DNA from 2 places in the Agromyces sp. NPDC055661 genome. Region 2 is predicted to be linked to the other one. Evidence: predicted binding sites of a transcription regulator. Region 2 holds the regulator's gene; the other holds the start of a gene.
What was found. Region 2 encodes HrcA, which represses chaperone genes, less so after heat shock. Its sites were predicted from a motif close to TTNGCACTCGNNNNNNNCGAGTGCNAA; they were not measured.
Positions count from the first base shown of each region.

Region 1: groES (co-chaperone GroES) is a predicted target of HrcA. The motif match lies at 2,567-2,593, and genes of this name have one in related genera.

Region 1 covers NZ_JBSHHC010000001.1:2,676,895-2,683,489, reverse strand. The annotation lists gene ACWGO8_RS12445 (ABC transporter substrate-binding protein) at 1-846, opposite strand, end outside; gene rarD (EamA family transporter RarD) at 1,090-2,046, opposite strand; gene groES (co-chaperone GroES) at 2,177-2,473, opposite strand; gene ACWGO8_RS12430 (THUMP-like domain-containing protein) at 2,633-3,820, shown strand; gene ACWGO8_RS12425 (DUF4190 domain-containing protein) at 3,828-4,358, opposite strand; gene ACWGO8_RS12420 (DUF4190 domain-containing protein) at 4,367-5,104, opposite strand; gene ACWGO8_RS12415 (DUF4190 domain-containing protein) at 5,141-5,623, opposite strand; gene tsaD (tRNA (adenosine(37)-N6)-threonylcarbamoyltransferase complex transferase subunit TsaD) at 5,770-6,595, opposite strand, start outside.
Region 2 covers NZ_JBSHHC010000002.1:1,069,452-1,076,046, forward strand. The annotation lists gene ybeY (rRNA maturation RNase YbeY) at 1-81, opposite strand, end outside; gene ACWGO8_RS18530 (PhoH family protein) at 101-1,117, opposite strand; gene ACWGO8_RS18535 (HIT domain-containing protein) at 1,194-1,553, opposite strand; gene ACWGO8_RS18540 (16S rRNA (uracil(1498)-N(3))-methyltransferase) at 1,578-2,312, opposite strand; gene dnaJ (molecular chaperone DnaJ) at 2,324-3,424, opposite strand; gene hrcA (heat-inducible transcriptional repressor HrcA) at 3,480-4,502, opposite strand; gene ACWGO8_RS18555 (DUF4870 domain-containing protein) at 4,692-5,102, shown strand; gene ACWGO8_RS18560 (DUF4870 domain-containing protein) at 5,412-5,693, shown strand; gene ACWGO8_RS18565 (PadR family transcriptional regulator) at 6,022-6,417, shown strand; gene ACWGO8_RS18570 (permease prefix domain 1-containing protein) at 6,414-6,595, shown strand, end outside.

The DNA of each region.
Region 1 (6,595 bases), on a different contig from region 2:
CTGGTCGCCCGGGTAGCCCGAGCCGACGAGCGCCGGAACGACGACCTTGGCCTCATCGAAGGTGATGACGGCGACGGCGTCGGGGTTCGCGGCGTTGATCGACGAGAGCTGCGCGTCGAAGTTCGAGTCACCCGTGTTGAAGAGCTCCTCGGCGACGACCTCGCCACCGGCCGCCTCGAAGGCCTCCTTGGTCGCGGCCGCGAGGCCGGTGCCGTAGGGGTCGTTCAGGACGAGCAGGCCGAGCGTCGAAGCGCCGTCCTCGGCGATCTGGTTGCCGAGCACCTCACCCTGGAGGAGGTCGGACGGCGCGGTACGGAAGTACAGGCCGTTGTCCTCGTAGTCGGTGAAGTCGGGCGACGTGTTCGCCGGCGAGAACTGCACGACACCGGCGGCGGTGATCTGGTCGATCACGGTGAACGACACACCGGACGACGCGGCACCGATGATGGCCGAGACGTCCTGCGAGAGGAGGTCGGTCACCGAGACGGTGGCGATGTCGGTGGTGGTGTCACCCGAGTCGCGGTAGACGACCTCGACGTTGATGCCCATGTCGGCCTCGTTGATCTCCTTCGCGGCGAGCGCGACACCGGCTTCCTCGGGCGGGCCGAGGAAGGCGAGCGTTCCACTCTGCGGGAGGATCGTGCCGACCTTGAGGGTCAGGTCGCGGTCGCCGGCCTCGATGGGCAGGGCGTCGCCGGCCGACTCGGTCGGTGCTTCCGATTCGGCGGGGGCCGGGGCACCCGAGCTGCACGCGGTGAGGAGGAGGGCACTGACGCCGGCGAGGGCGACCCCCGTCCAGACTGCGCGAGCCGAGCGCGAGGCCGTGGCCTTCGCGAATACGCTCATGTTGCTCCTTGGGACTGAAGGACTGGTACACAAAGCAGCGTCTGGCGACGCCGTGGTTTTGACAGTATTGCCCGCCTCTGGAGGAAACAAGGGAACCCGGTCACAACCGTGTAACACCCTCGGAATCGTTACCTTGCCGACACCTTCCTGCGCGAGCGCGCACGGAATCGTCGTGTGGGACCGCCGCGACGCGCAGATCGCGCGTGGCCCCCGGACGAGGGCCCGATGCCCCGACGGGCTCCGTCAGATCGGCTCGACCGGGGCACGCCGCGCCGACCGGGCGCTGCGGATGAGGTCGAACGTGAGCACCAGGAGGGCGAGCCAGACGAGGCCGAATCCGATCCATCGCTCGGGCGGCATGGGCTCCTGGAGGATGAACACGCCCACGAGGAACTGGATGAAGGGCGCGAAGTACTGGATGAAGCCCATGAAGATGAGCGGCAGGCGACGGGATGCCGCGGCGAAGAGCAGGAGCGGGATGGCCGTCACCACACCGGCCATGAGCAGCAGCGCACTGTGCCACGGACTGACCGTGCCCATCGTGAGCCCGCTGGTCATGGCGACGAACACGAGCTGCGCGACCGCCAGCGGCGCGAGCCACGCGGTCTCGAGCGTGAGCCCCGACACCGCGTCGACCTTCGGTCCCACCCGCTTCTTGATGAGCCCGTAGAAGCCGAACGAGAACGCGAGCACGAGCGCGATCCACGGCAGCTGGCCGTAGCCGATGGCGAGCACGATGACCGCGACGATCGAGATGCCCACGGCGATCCACTGGGTGAGGTTCAGTCGCTCGCGGAGCACGAGCACGCCGAGGAACACGGTGACGATCGGATTGATGAAGTACCCCAGCGCCGCCTCGACGACCTGGCCCGTGAGGGTCGCGTAGACGTACGTCGACCAGTTCACGAAGATGAGCACGCCCGCGAGCCCCATCGTGAACAGGACGCGTCGATCGCGCACGAGGGCCATGAACGGTCGCCAGGCGCGCGTCACGGTGAGGAGCAGCAGGCAGAAGACGAGCGAGAGCAGCACGCGCCATCCGACGATCTCGATCGGTCCGGCCGGTTCGAGGGCGATGAAGTAGATGGGGAGGAAGCCCCAGAGCGCGTAGGCCGCGATCGCGAACGCGAGCCCCGACCGGCTCACCGCGGCGCGCTGCGCGGGCGGAGCTGAGGTCTCGGTCTCGGAGCGGGATGACACCCGCTCAGACTACGCCCGGCGTCGGATGCCCCCGGCCCGGGCGGCTGCCGACGTGCCTCGACATCCCGCCACGGACACGACGAGGCCCGGACGCCGCTGGGCGTCCGGGCCTCGGATGGTTCGTGTCGACCTAGCGGACGACGACCGCGAGCACGTCGCGGGCCGACAGCACGAGGAAGTCCTCGCCGCCGAACTTCACCTCGGTGCCGCCGTACTTCGAGTAGATGACCTTGTCGCCGACGGCCACGTCGAGCGGGACACGGTTGCCGTTGTCGTCGATGCGACCGGGGCCCACCGCCACGACCTCGCCCTCCTGGGGCTTCTCCTTGGCAGTGTCGGGGATCACGAGACCCGACGCGGTGGTCTGCTCTGCCTCGACCTGCTTGATGACGATGCGATCCTCGAGCGGCTTGATGGAAACCGACACGGTTGACCCCTTCTCTGTTTGCGAGTGACTGTCTTTTGCGAAGACTGATTAGCAGCCTCATTGCGAGAGTGCTAAGCCGAGTCTAGGCGCGATTTGGCACTCGTGCAACGTGAGTGCCAGTGCTCGGAAGTCCCCGGTGCGCGATGCTAGCGTGGCCGGGTGGACCGCGCCGACCTCGTCGAACTCCTCTCCCCCGAGGGACTGCGGCTCCTCGACCAGCTCCCCGAGTGGGACTCGAAGTCCGACATCGTGCGCACCGTCGCCGAACTGCGCCGGCAGGGGCATCCGCCCGGCCTCGTGGCCGCCGTGCTCAGCCAGTCGAAGCTGCGCGCGAAGGCCCACGCGAAGTTCGGCGAGTTCGCGTCGCGCATGCTGTTCACCGAGGCGGGGCTCGAGCAGGCCACCCGGCTGAAGGTCGCGGCGCTGCACGCGGGCCGCTTCGCGCGCGCCGGCATCGCCCACGTCGCCGACCTCGGCTGCGGCATCGGCGGCGACGCCCTCGCCCTCGCGGCCGTCGACCTCGAGGTCACGGCGGCCGAGGCCGACGAGGTGACGGCCGCCATCGCCGCGTTCAACCTCACGCCGTTCCCGAAGGCGCGCGTGCTGCACGCCACCGCCGAGGACGTGCCCCTCGGCGGCATCGGCGGCGCCTGGCTCGACCCGGCCCGTCGCACCACCTCGGGCGGCACGACCCGACGACTCGCGGATGCCGCGGACTACTCGCCGAGCCTGGACTTCGCGTTCGGGCTGGCCGACCGGCTGCCGGTCGGCGTGAAGCTCGGTCCCGGGACCGACCGCGACGTCATCCCCGAGGGAGCCGAGGCGCAGTGGGTGTCGGTCGACGGCGACGTGGTGGAGCTCGCCGTCTGGCTCGGCGCCGTCGCGCGTCCCGGCATCGGCCGGGCGGCGCTCGTCATCCGCGACGACGGCGCCGCGGAGCTCACGGCGCCGGCCGACAGCGAGGACGCCCCGACGGGTCCCCTCGGCGACTACCTCTTCGAGCCCGACGGGGCCGTCATCCGCGCCCGCCTCATCGGCGACCTCGCCCGCGCGAACGGTGCCTGGATGCTGAGCGCCGGCATCGCGTACCTCACCGCCGACACCGCGTTCGAGACGCCGTTCGCGCGCGGCTTCCGCGTGCTGGATCGCCTGCCCGCCGACGAGCGGCAGCTGCGCCGGACGCTGGCGGCGCGCGGCATCGGCACGCTCGAGATCAAGAAGCGCGGCGTCGACGTCGACCCGGCGGGACTGCGCACGCGACTGAAGCTGCGCGGCGACGCGAGCGCGACGATCGTCCTCACGCGCGAGGAGGGCCGCCACGTGGTGCTCCTGGTGGAGCGCGTCTGAGCCGCCGTCAGTGCGGGAGCGCCCCGAAGACGATGGCGTAGTAGCCGATCCAGACGGCCGAGAAGACGAGTCCGGCGATGCCGGTGCCGATGCCGACGAACGCGAGCGTGCGGCCCTCCTCCTCGCGGCGCAGGCCGAGCACGCCGAAGACGAGCGCGGCGATCGACAGGGGCAGCATCCAGCCGACGAACAGCGAGGCGGCGGCGCCGATGACGCCGATGACCGCGGCCACCCAGCTGTAGACGCGGCGCTGCGTGTCGTCCTGCTCCTCGTCGTCGGCGGACGCTCGGTCGGGCAGGTCCTGCCGATGCACGACCAGCAACTGACCGGTCGGCACCCGCTGCAGCTCGCCGGTGTCGAACGGCACCTCGAACTCCCGCACGGCGGGGTCGGCGCGCAGCGTCGGCTCGGTCGGCGGCGACACGAACGCCTCGGCGTCGCGGTCGTCGCCGCGATCGGATGCCGCGACCGGGGATGCCTCGGCCTCAGAACGGTCGGGGGCCCCGCCCGTGGGCGGGACCCCTTCGCGATCGGTCATCGGTGTCCTCAGTACGTGTAGTCGACGTAGTTCGGGAAGGTCGCGAAGGCGATGCTCCAGAAGATGACGGAGAGCAGCGCCATGGCGATGCCGACGAAGCCCAGGATGATGCCCGTGAGCCACATGCCCTTCGCGGCCGGCTCCTTCCGTCGGCCGATGAAGCCCAGCACGACGGCGCCGGCGGGGATGATCAGCTGCATGATGCCGCCGACGATCGGGATCCACACCACCGCGAATCCACCGACCACGCCGATGATGCCCGCGATGAGCGAGATCAGGCTGAACACGGGCGTCGGCTTCGCCGGAGCGGCCGTGCCGTAGGCGGCAGGTGCGACGTAGCCGGGCTCGCCGTATCCGGGCGGGCGGCCCGTGCCGTACGCCGGCTGCTGGGCAGCGTACGCGGGCTGCTGGGCGCCGTAGGGCGAACCGTCGGCCGCCGCGGCGGGGGCGCCAGAGCCCGGCGCGGGGGGCGGCGGCGGAGGCGGCGTCGCGGCGCCGTAGCTCGGCGGCGCGGGCGGAGCGGGAGGCTCGGGCGCGGACGGCGGCACCGGCGCGGACGGCACCTCGGGCGCACCCGGAGCACCGGGCGCCTCGGGGGCCGGCGGCGCCGACGGCGCGTCGGGGACGGACGGCTCCGTCGGCGACGGGAACGTCGGCTCGGGCTCCGAGGGAACCGTGGGCTCTTCGGGCGTCGGAACCGTGGGCTCCTCGGGTCCGGGGGCGTCGGGGTTCTTGGGATCGCTCATGTCATCGGCCTTTCATCTGGTCGGAGTGGGCGGCGCTCAATACTGGTACCGGTCGAATCCGCCGTTGGCGGCGATCGCACCGAACACGATGGCGATGATGATGACCGACAGGATCGCCAGCGCGAGCCCGATGTAGCCGACGATGAGGCCCGCGACGGCGAGGCCGTGTCCCTCCTCGCCCGTCTTCTTGATCTGGCTGAGCGAGATGTGCCCGCAGATGATGCCGACGATGGACCCGATGCCCCAGGCGATGACGAAGCCGGCGATCGAGGCGATCAGCGAGACGATCGCGAGCACGTTGGTCTTCTTGGCGGGCGGGCCGCCGTAGGCGGCCGCGGGCTGGCCGTAGGCCGGTGCGGGCTGGCCGTAGGCGGGAGCCTGCTGGCCGTACGCGGGAGCCGCGGGCGGCTGGGCCTGCGGCGGCTGCGGCGCGCCGTAGGCGGGAGCGGGCGGCGGCGGAGGCGGGGGCGGCGGCACCGCGCCGCCGGGCTGCTGCTCGGGAAGGTTCGGATCGGTCACGGTCGTTGTCCCCTCGGTGCTGTGGATTCACATGGTCGCCGCGCCACACCCGGGCGCCGGCGGCGGCGCGCGTGTTCGCGACATCCGCTTACGTTGCACACACTATCGCTCCGGATCGGCCGCGCACAGCCTTCCGCGCGGTGCGATCACGCCTGGATGTCGGTGACCGGAAGCGTCGAGTCGGCGCCGAAGCCGAGGCTCGAGGGACCGTGTCCGGCCATGATGAGCTGCGCCCCCAGGGCGGCGATCATGGCGCCGTTGTCGGTGCACAGCGAGAGGGGCGGAATGCGCAGCGCGATACCCGCGGCATCCGCTCGCTCTTCGGCCACCTCGCGGAGCCGCGCGTTCGCCACGACGCCGCCGCCGAGCAGCAGGCGGGGCACGCCGAGGTCGGTGCAGGCGGCGATCGCCTTGGAGACGAGCACGTCGACGACGGCCTCGCGGAAGCTCGCCGCGACGTCGGCCAGCGGCACGGGCTCCCCCGCGGCCTCGCGCTGCTCAACCCAGCGCGCCACTGCGGTCTTGAGCCCGGAGAAGCTGAAGTCGTAGCGGTGCGCGGCGAGGTCCTTCGGCTGCGTGAGCCCGCGCGGGAACCGGATCGCCGCCGGGTCGCCGCCGATCGCGGCGCGGTCGATCTCGGGCCCGCCGGGATACGGCAGCCCGAGCAGCCGCGCGACCTTGTCGAACGCCTCGCCCGCGGCGTCGTCGATCGTCTCGCCGAGGAGCTCCACGTCGGAGACGAGGTCGCGCACGAGCAGCAGCGAGGTGTGCCCGCCCGAGACGAGCAGGGCGATGGTCGGCGTCTCGAGCGGCGCCGCGTCGTCGAGGATGTCGGCGCCGACATGGCCGACGAGGTGGTTCACGGCGTAGATGGGCCGGTCGAGCGCGAGCGCGAGCGCCTTGGCGGCGCCGACGCCCACCATGAGCGCACCGGCGAGTCCTGGGCCGCTCGTCACCGCGACCGCCTCGACG
Region 2 (6,595 bases):
GTCGAGGGCGTAGACGGCGAGCCGCTGCAGCGCGGCCTCGTCGACCTCGATCGCGGACTCGTTGTTGACCTCGATGCTCACGTGCTCCCGCCCTTCCGGCTCACGCCTTGCCCTTGCGCGGCAGGTGGTCGCGCGGCGCGTTGCCCCGGCGCTCGGCCCGGTTCGCGAACTCGCGAGCCTGGTCGCGCTCGAACCGCTGCGCCTGCTGGCGCTGGTCGAACTCGGTGTACGCGTCGACGATGCGTCCGACGAGGCTGTGCCGCACGACGTCGTCGCTCGTCAGCCGGGAGAAGTGGATGTCGTCGACCTGGTCGAGGATGCGGGTGACGAGTCGCAGGCCGCTGGCGCCGCCCGGAAGGTCGATCTGCGTGATGTCGCCGGTGACGACCATCTTCGAGCCGAACCCGAGCCGGGTGAGGAACATCTTCATCTGCTCGGGCGTGGTGTTCTGCGCCTCGTCGAGCACGACGAAGGAGTCGTTGAGCGTGCGGCCGCGCATGTAGGCCAGCGGGGCGACCTCGACGGTGCCCGAGGCGAGCAGCTTCGGCACGACCTCGGGGTCCATCATCTCGTTGAGCGCGTCGTAGAGCGGCCGCAGGTACGGGTCGATCTTGTCCGTGAGCGTGCCTGGCAGGAAGCCGAGCCGCTCCCCCGCCTCGACGGCCGGACGGGTCAGGATGATGCGGCTGACCTCCTTGCGCTGCAGTGCCTGCACGGCCTTCGCCATCGCGAGGTAGGTCTTGCCGGTGCCGGCGGGCCCGATGCCGAAGACGATGGTGTTCTCGTCGATGGCGTCGACGTACTCGCGCTGGCCCTCGGTCTTGGGCCGGATGGTGCGTCCGCGCGCGGACACGATGACCTGTCCGAGCAGCTCGGACGGCCGGGAGTTGGGATCGGCATCGAGCATTCGGGCCGAGCTCCTCACTTCGGTGGGTGTCGGATCCTGGCCGGCTCGCACGAGCTCCAGGAGTTCTTCGATCAGGCGGCGCACACGGGTGCGCTGGTCGGCGTCCCCGCGGATGGCGATCTCGTTGCCGCGCACGTGCACCTCGACGCCGGGATACTCGCGCTGGATCGACGTGAGCAGCCGGTCCTGCGGGCCGAGCAGCCGCACCATCGCGATGCCGTCGATGCGGAGACGTTCCTCGTCGTCGCGGACGGGCTGCGGCGCAGCCGCGTCGGGACCTTCAAGGTCAGCCGGCAAGCGATCCCTCCTCGAGGCCGCCCGCGAGGACGTGGGCGTGCACGTGGAAGACGGTCTGCCCGGCGTTGCCGCCCGTGTTGAACACGAGGCGGAAGTCGCCGTCGGAGAGCTCGTCGGCGACGTCGCGGGCCACTGCCACGAGCTCGGCGAGCAGCGCCGGGTCGCCCGCGGCGAGCTCGACGACGTCGCGGTAGCCGCCCTGCTCCTTCGTGGTCACGACGACGTGCACGGGCGCCTCGGGCGCGATGTCGTGGAACGCGATCACGCGGTCGGTCTCGGCCACGATCTGCGCGGGGATCTCACGCGCGGCGATCCGCTCGAAGACGGTCGGCTCAGCGTGTTCGGTCATCCCACCATCGTAGCGACGGATGACTCACCACCGCCCGAGGCGTGCGTTGAGCACGGCGATCGCCGCGGGCCCCGCCGTCGAGGTGCGCAGCACGGATGCCCCCAGCCGCACGGGCTCGGCGCCGGCCGCCACGAGGCGCTCCAGCTCGGCCGGCGCGATCCCGCCCTCGGGGCCGACGAAGAGGGCGAGGTCGCGGCCGTCGGACTCGAGCTCGGTGATCGCGGTCGTCGCCGTCGGCTCGAGCAGCAGCATCCGGCTGCCGTCGAGCCGGGCGGCCAGGCCGGCGGTCGCGGTGACCGGCGCGACGGGGGGCACCCACGAGCGGATCGACTGCTTCACGGCCTCGCGCACGATCGACGCCCAGCGCTGGCGCCCCTTCTCGGCCTTCGGGCCCTCCCAGCGCGACACCGAGCGCGCGGCCTGCCACGGCACGATCGCGTCGACGCCGAGCTCGGTCGCGGCCTGCACGGCGAGCTCGTCGCGGTCGCCCTTCGCAAGGGCCTGCACGAGGATGAGGCGAGGCGAGGCCGCCGGCTCGACGACCACCTCGTCGACCTCGAGCGCGAGCTCGCGCGGTCCGGTCGACGCGACCACGCCGTGCACGAGCGTGCCGCGGCCGTCGCCGATCGCGATGCGCTCCCCCGCCCGCACGCGCGAGACGGTGACCGCGTGGCGCGCCTCGTCGCCCGCGAGCTCCACGAGAGAGCCGGGCGAGGCGGCGGCGAGGTCGAGCGACTCGTCGAGGTAGAGGTGGCTCATCGCGGCATCCGTCAGCCCAGGAACCGGTCGCGCAGGCGCGCGAACAGCCCCTGCTGGAAGTGCGTGAGCTCGGGCTTCTGCGGCTTCTTCGACGAGGCGAACGAGTGGATGAGGTCGCGCTCCTTGGACGAGAGCTTCGTGGGCGTGTGCACCTGCACGCCGATGCGGAGGTCGCCGCGGCCGGAGCCGCGGAGCTTCGTGACGCCGCGGTCCTTCACGGTGATGACCTCGCCGCTCTGGAGGCCCGGGTGCAGCTCGACCTCGACGTCGCCGTCGAGCGCCGGGATCGAGGTCGTCGTGCCGAGGATCGCATCGGTCATCGCGACCTCGAGCGTGCAGAGCAGGTCGTCGCCGTTGCGGCTGAACACCTCGTGGTTCTTCACCTTGATCTCGAGGTAGAGGTCGCCGTTGGGGCCGCCGGCGGGGCCGGCCTCGCCGGAGCCCGGCATCTGCAGCCGCACGCCGGTGTCAACGCCCGCGGGGATGTCGACGGGCACCGTGCGACGTGCGCGCACACGACCCTGGCCCTGGCACGTGACGCACGGAGTGGCGATGATCGTGCCGTAGCCGCGGCAGGTGCCGCAGGGGCTCGACGTCATGACGTTGCCGAGCAGCGAGCGCACCGAGCGCTGGATCGAGCCGGTGCCGTGGCAGATGTCGCACGTGACCGGGGCCGTGCCGGGCTGGCAGCACGAGCCGTGGCACGTCTCGCACGTGACGGCCGTGTCGACCTCGATGTCGCGGTGCGTGCCGAAGATCACCTCGTCGAGGCCGACCTCGACGCGGATGAGGGCGTCCTGGCCGCGTTCGCGCCGCGACCGGGGTCCGCGACTCTGCTGCCCGGCCCCGAAGAACGTCTCGAAGATGTCGCCGAACCCGCCGAAGCCCTGGTCGCCGCCGAACCCGCCCCGGCCGCCCAGGTCGTACTGCTGGCGCTGCTTCGGGTCGGAGAGCACGTCGTAGGCGTGCGTGACCTGCTTGAAGCGCTCGGATGCCTCGGCGCCGGGATTGACGTCGGGGTGGAGCTCGCGCGCGAGTCGACGGTAGGCCTTCTTGATCTCGTCGGGGGTGGCGTCGCGTGAGACGCCGAGGACCTCGTAGTGGTCTGCCACGGAGGGCGTGTCCTTTCGATTGCCGGATGCCGAGCGGGTGGGTCGGCAGCGGGAGTCAGCTCTCGCCGAGGGTGCGGGAGAGGTAGCGGGCGACGGCTCGCACGGCCGCCATGCTGGTGGTGTAGTCCATGCGCGTCGGACCCACGACGCCGAGGCGCGACACGTCGCGGCCCGGGATCTCGAACGCGCTGGAGACGATGGAGGTCTCGCCGAGGCCGAACGAGGCGTTCTCACGGCCGATGCGCACGGCGACCGCGTGCTCGTCGCCCGACATCTCGCCGAAGAGCTTCAGCAGCACGACCTGCTCCTCGATCGCCTCGATGACGTCGAGGATCGACCCGGCGAAGTCCTGCTCGGTGCGCACGAGGTTGGCGGCGCCGGCGACGACGAGCCGGTCGCTGCGCTGCACCCGCGCCTGCTCGGCGAGGGTCGCGGCGAGGGTGTGCAGCACGAGCGCGTGACGCCGGTCGGCCTCGGGGATCTCGCCCGAGAGCGCCACCGCGGCATCCGCCATCGTGCGCCCGCCGGCGATCTCGTTGAGCCGCACCCGCAACCCCGCGAGGGTCTCCTCGTCGACGGGCTGCTCGAGCTCGACGAGCCGCTGCTCGACCTGGCCGGAATCGGCGATGAGGATGCACAGCACGCGTGCGGGCGCCAGCGAGACGAGCTCGACGTGCCGCACGCGGGCGCTGCCGAAGCTCGGGTACTGCACGACGGCGAGCTGCTTGGTGAGCGTCGCGATGAGCCGCACGGTGCGGGCGAGGAGCTCGTCGAGGTCGCTCGACTCGCCGAGGAAGGTCTCGATCGCCTGGCGCTGCGCCCGGGTGAGCGGCCGCACGTCGCTGAGCTGGTCGACGAAGACGCGGTAGCCCTTGTCGGTCGGGATGCGACCCGACGAGGTGTGGGGTGCCGCGATGAGCTCCTCCTCCTCGAGGAGGGCCATGTCGTTGCGGATCGTCGCCGCGGAGACGCCGAACGCGTGGCGCTCCACGATGGTCTTCGAACCCACCGGCTCGCGCGACGCGACGTAGTCCTGCACGATGGCGCGGAGCACCTCGAGACCGCGTTCGGAGACCATGTTCCTCGCTTCCCTCACCGCTTAGCACTCGTTCTTCCTGAGTGCCAATCCTATCGCGACATGCTGCGACCCGGCCGTTGCCGACCGTCGGGCGCGGCGATACCGTATGGGTACTCCGCGAGTCACCCCGGCTGCGATCCTCCCTGCTCGCAGCCCGCGGTTCACCCCTGAACCCCCGAAAGGCACGCAATGACGGACCCCAACGCGCAGTCTCCTGATCCGAACGTCCCGCCGCCTCCGCCCCAGCAGCCCGCTTCGGCCCCGACGGGCGCCGCGCCGCTCACCCCCGAGCAGGACGTCCAGTGGGGCTCGTTCGCCCACCTCGGCGGCGTCCTCGGCATCCTGCCGTCGCTCATCATCTGGCTGGTCTTCAAGGACCGCGGCTCCTTCACGAACACCGAGGCGAAGGAGGCGCTGAACTTCCAGATCACGCTCATCTTCGGCTACCTGATCTCGTGGATCCTCGTCATCGTGTTCATCGGCGCGATCCTCGTCTGGGCCGTGTGGATCGTGGGCGTCGTGTTCTCGATCATCGCCTTCCTGCAGGCGAAGGACGGCAAGCACTACCGCTACCCCTTCGCGATCCGCCTCATCAAGTAGCGCGCAGGCGTCGCAACGTTACGCCCGCCGCGGGAGTGCCTACTCCCGCGGCGGGCGTCGCTGTGCCAGCATGAGAATCGACAGAGTCTCGCTCAGAGGCCCCGAAGAAGGAGTCAGCGCATGTCCGACACGCCCCCGCCTCCCCCACCGCCCCAGAGCCCTCCGCCGCCGCCCCCGCCCTCGCAGGGGCCCCCGCCGCCTCCCGGCCAGCCGCCGCAGGGTCCGCCTCCGCCTCAGGAGCCGTACGGGGGTCAGGCTCCACAGCAGCTGAGCCCGGCAGACGAGAAGCTGTGGGCGACGCTCATCAACGTGGGCGGCATCTTCTTCTACTTCGTGCCCGCGCTCATCGGCTACCTCGTCCTCAAGGACAAGGGCCCGTTCGTGCGCCACCACACCGCGACCGCGCTCAACTTCCAGATCACGATCGCGATCGCGCTCGTGGTGAGCTACATCCTGATCTTCCTCTTCATCGGCATCCTGCTCGTGATCGCCATCGAGATCGTGAAGATCGTCTTCAGCATCATCGCGGCCATCAAGGCCAACCAGGGCCAGCTCTACACCTACCCGCTCTCGATCAAGTTCGTGAGCTGACGGCCGCCGGCGTCGGTCGCCGGTCTCCATCGCACGAAAGCCCGCCCACGGTGCGCACGCACCGTCGGGGCGGGCTTTCGCGTTGTCGGCGCGGGCCGTCACCAGAGCGAGCGGATGCCGCGTGGCCGAGCGGATGCCGCGGGCTCGAGCCGGTCTCCGAATGCAGGAAGAACCCGTCCGTGTGCGGCGCGGCGGGACTCGACACGCCGGCGGACGTTCGATTCTTCCTGCATGCGCCGCGATCGACGTCGGATCCGGCCGGTAACGGGAGCCCCGCAGCATCCTGAACACTTGCACGTCGAGTACTGTGTTAGATATAGTACTTGTCATGACCAAGCAACCCGCCATGGGCGCCGACGACGCGTTCGCCGCCGACCTGCTGCGCGGGCACACCGACACGATCGTGCTCGGTGTGCTCCGCGGGCGCGACCGCTACGGCCTCGAGATCTACAAGACCATCCGCGACCAGACGGGCGGCCGCTACGAGATCAAGGAGGCCACGCTGTACGCCGTGTACCGGCGGCTCCTCAAGGAGGGGCTCGCCGAGGCCTACTGGGGCGACGAGAGCCAGGGCGGACGCCGCAAGTACTACCGCATCACCGACGCGGGTCGCGCCGTCTACGAGCGCAACCTCGCCGCGTGGGTCGCGACCCGCGACATCATCGACTCCCTCCTCGACCTGCGCGCCGATGCGCGCGGCACCTCCGAAAGGCACCCCTCATGACCACCGAACCGTTCCACCGAGCCGCCGGCGGCTCCGTCCACCGCCTCCTCGACGAGGCGTTCGCGGGCGTCGAGATGACGCCCGACCTGCAGGACCTCAAGGAGGAGATCCGCGCCAACCTCGCCGTCCGGGCCGACGAGCTCATGGTCGACGGCCGCTCCCCCGAGCAGGCCGCGCG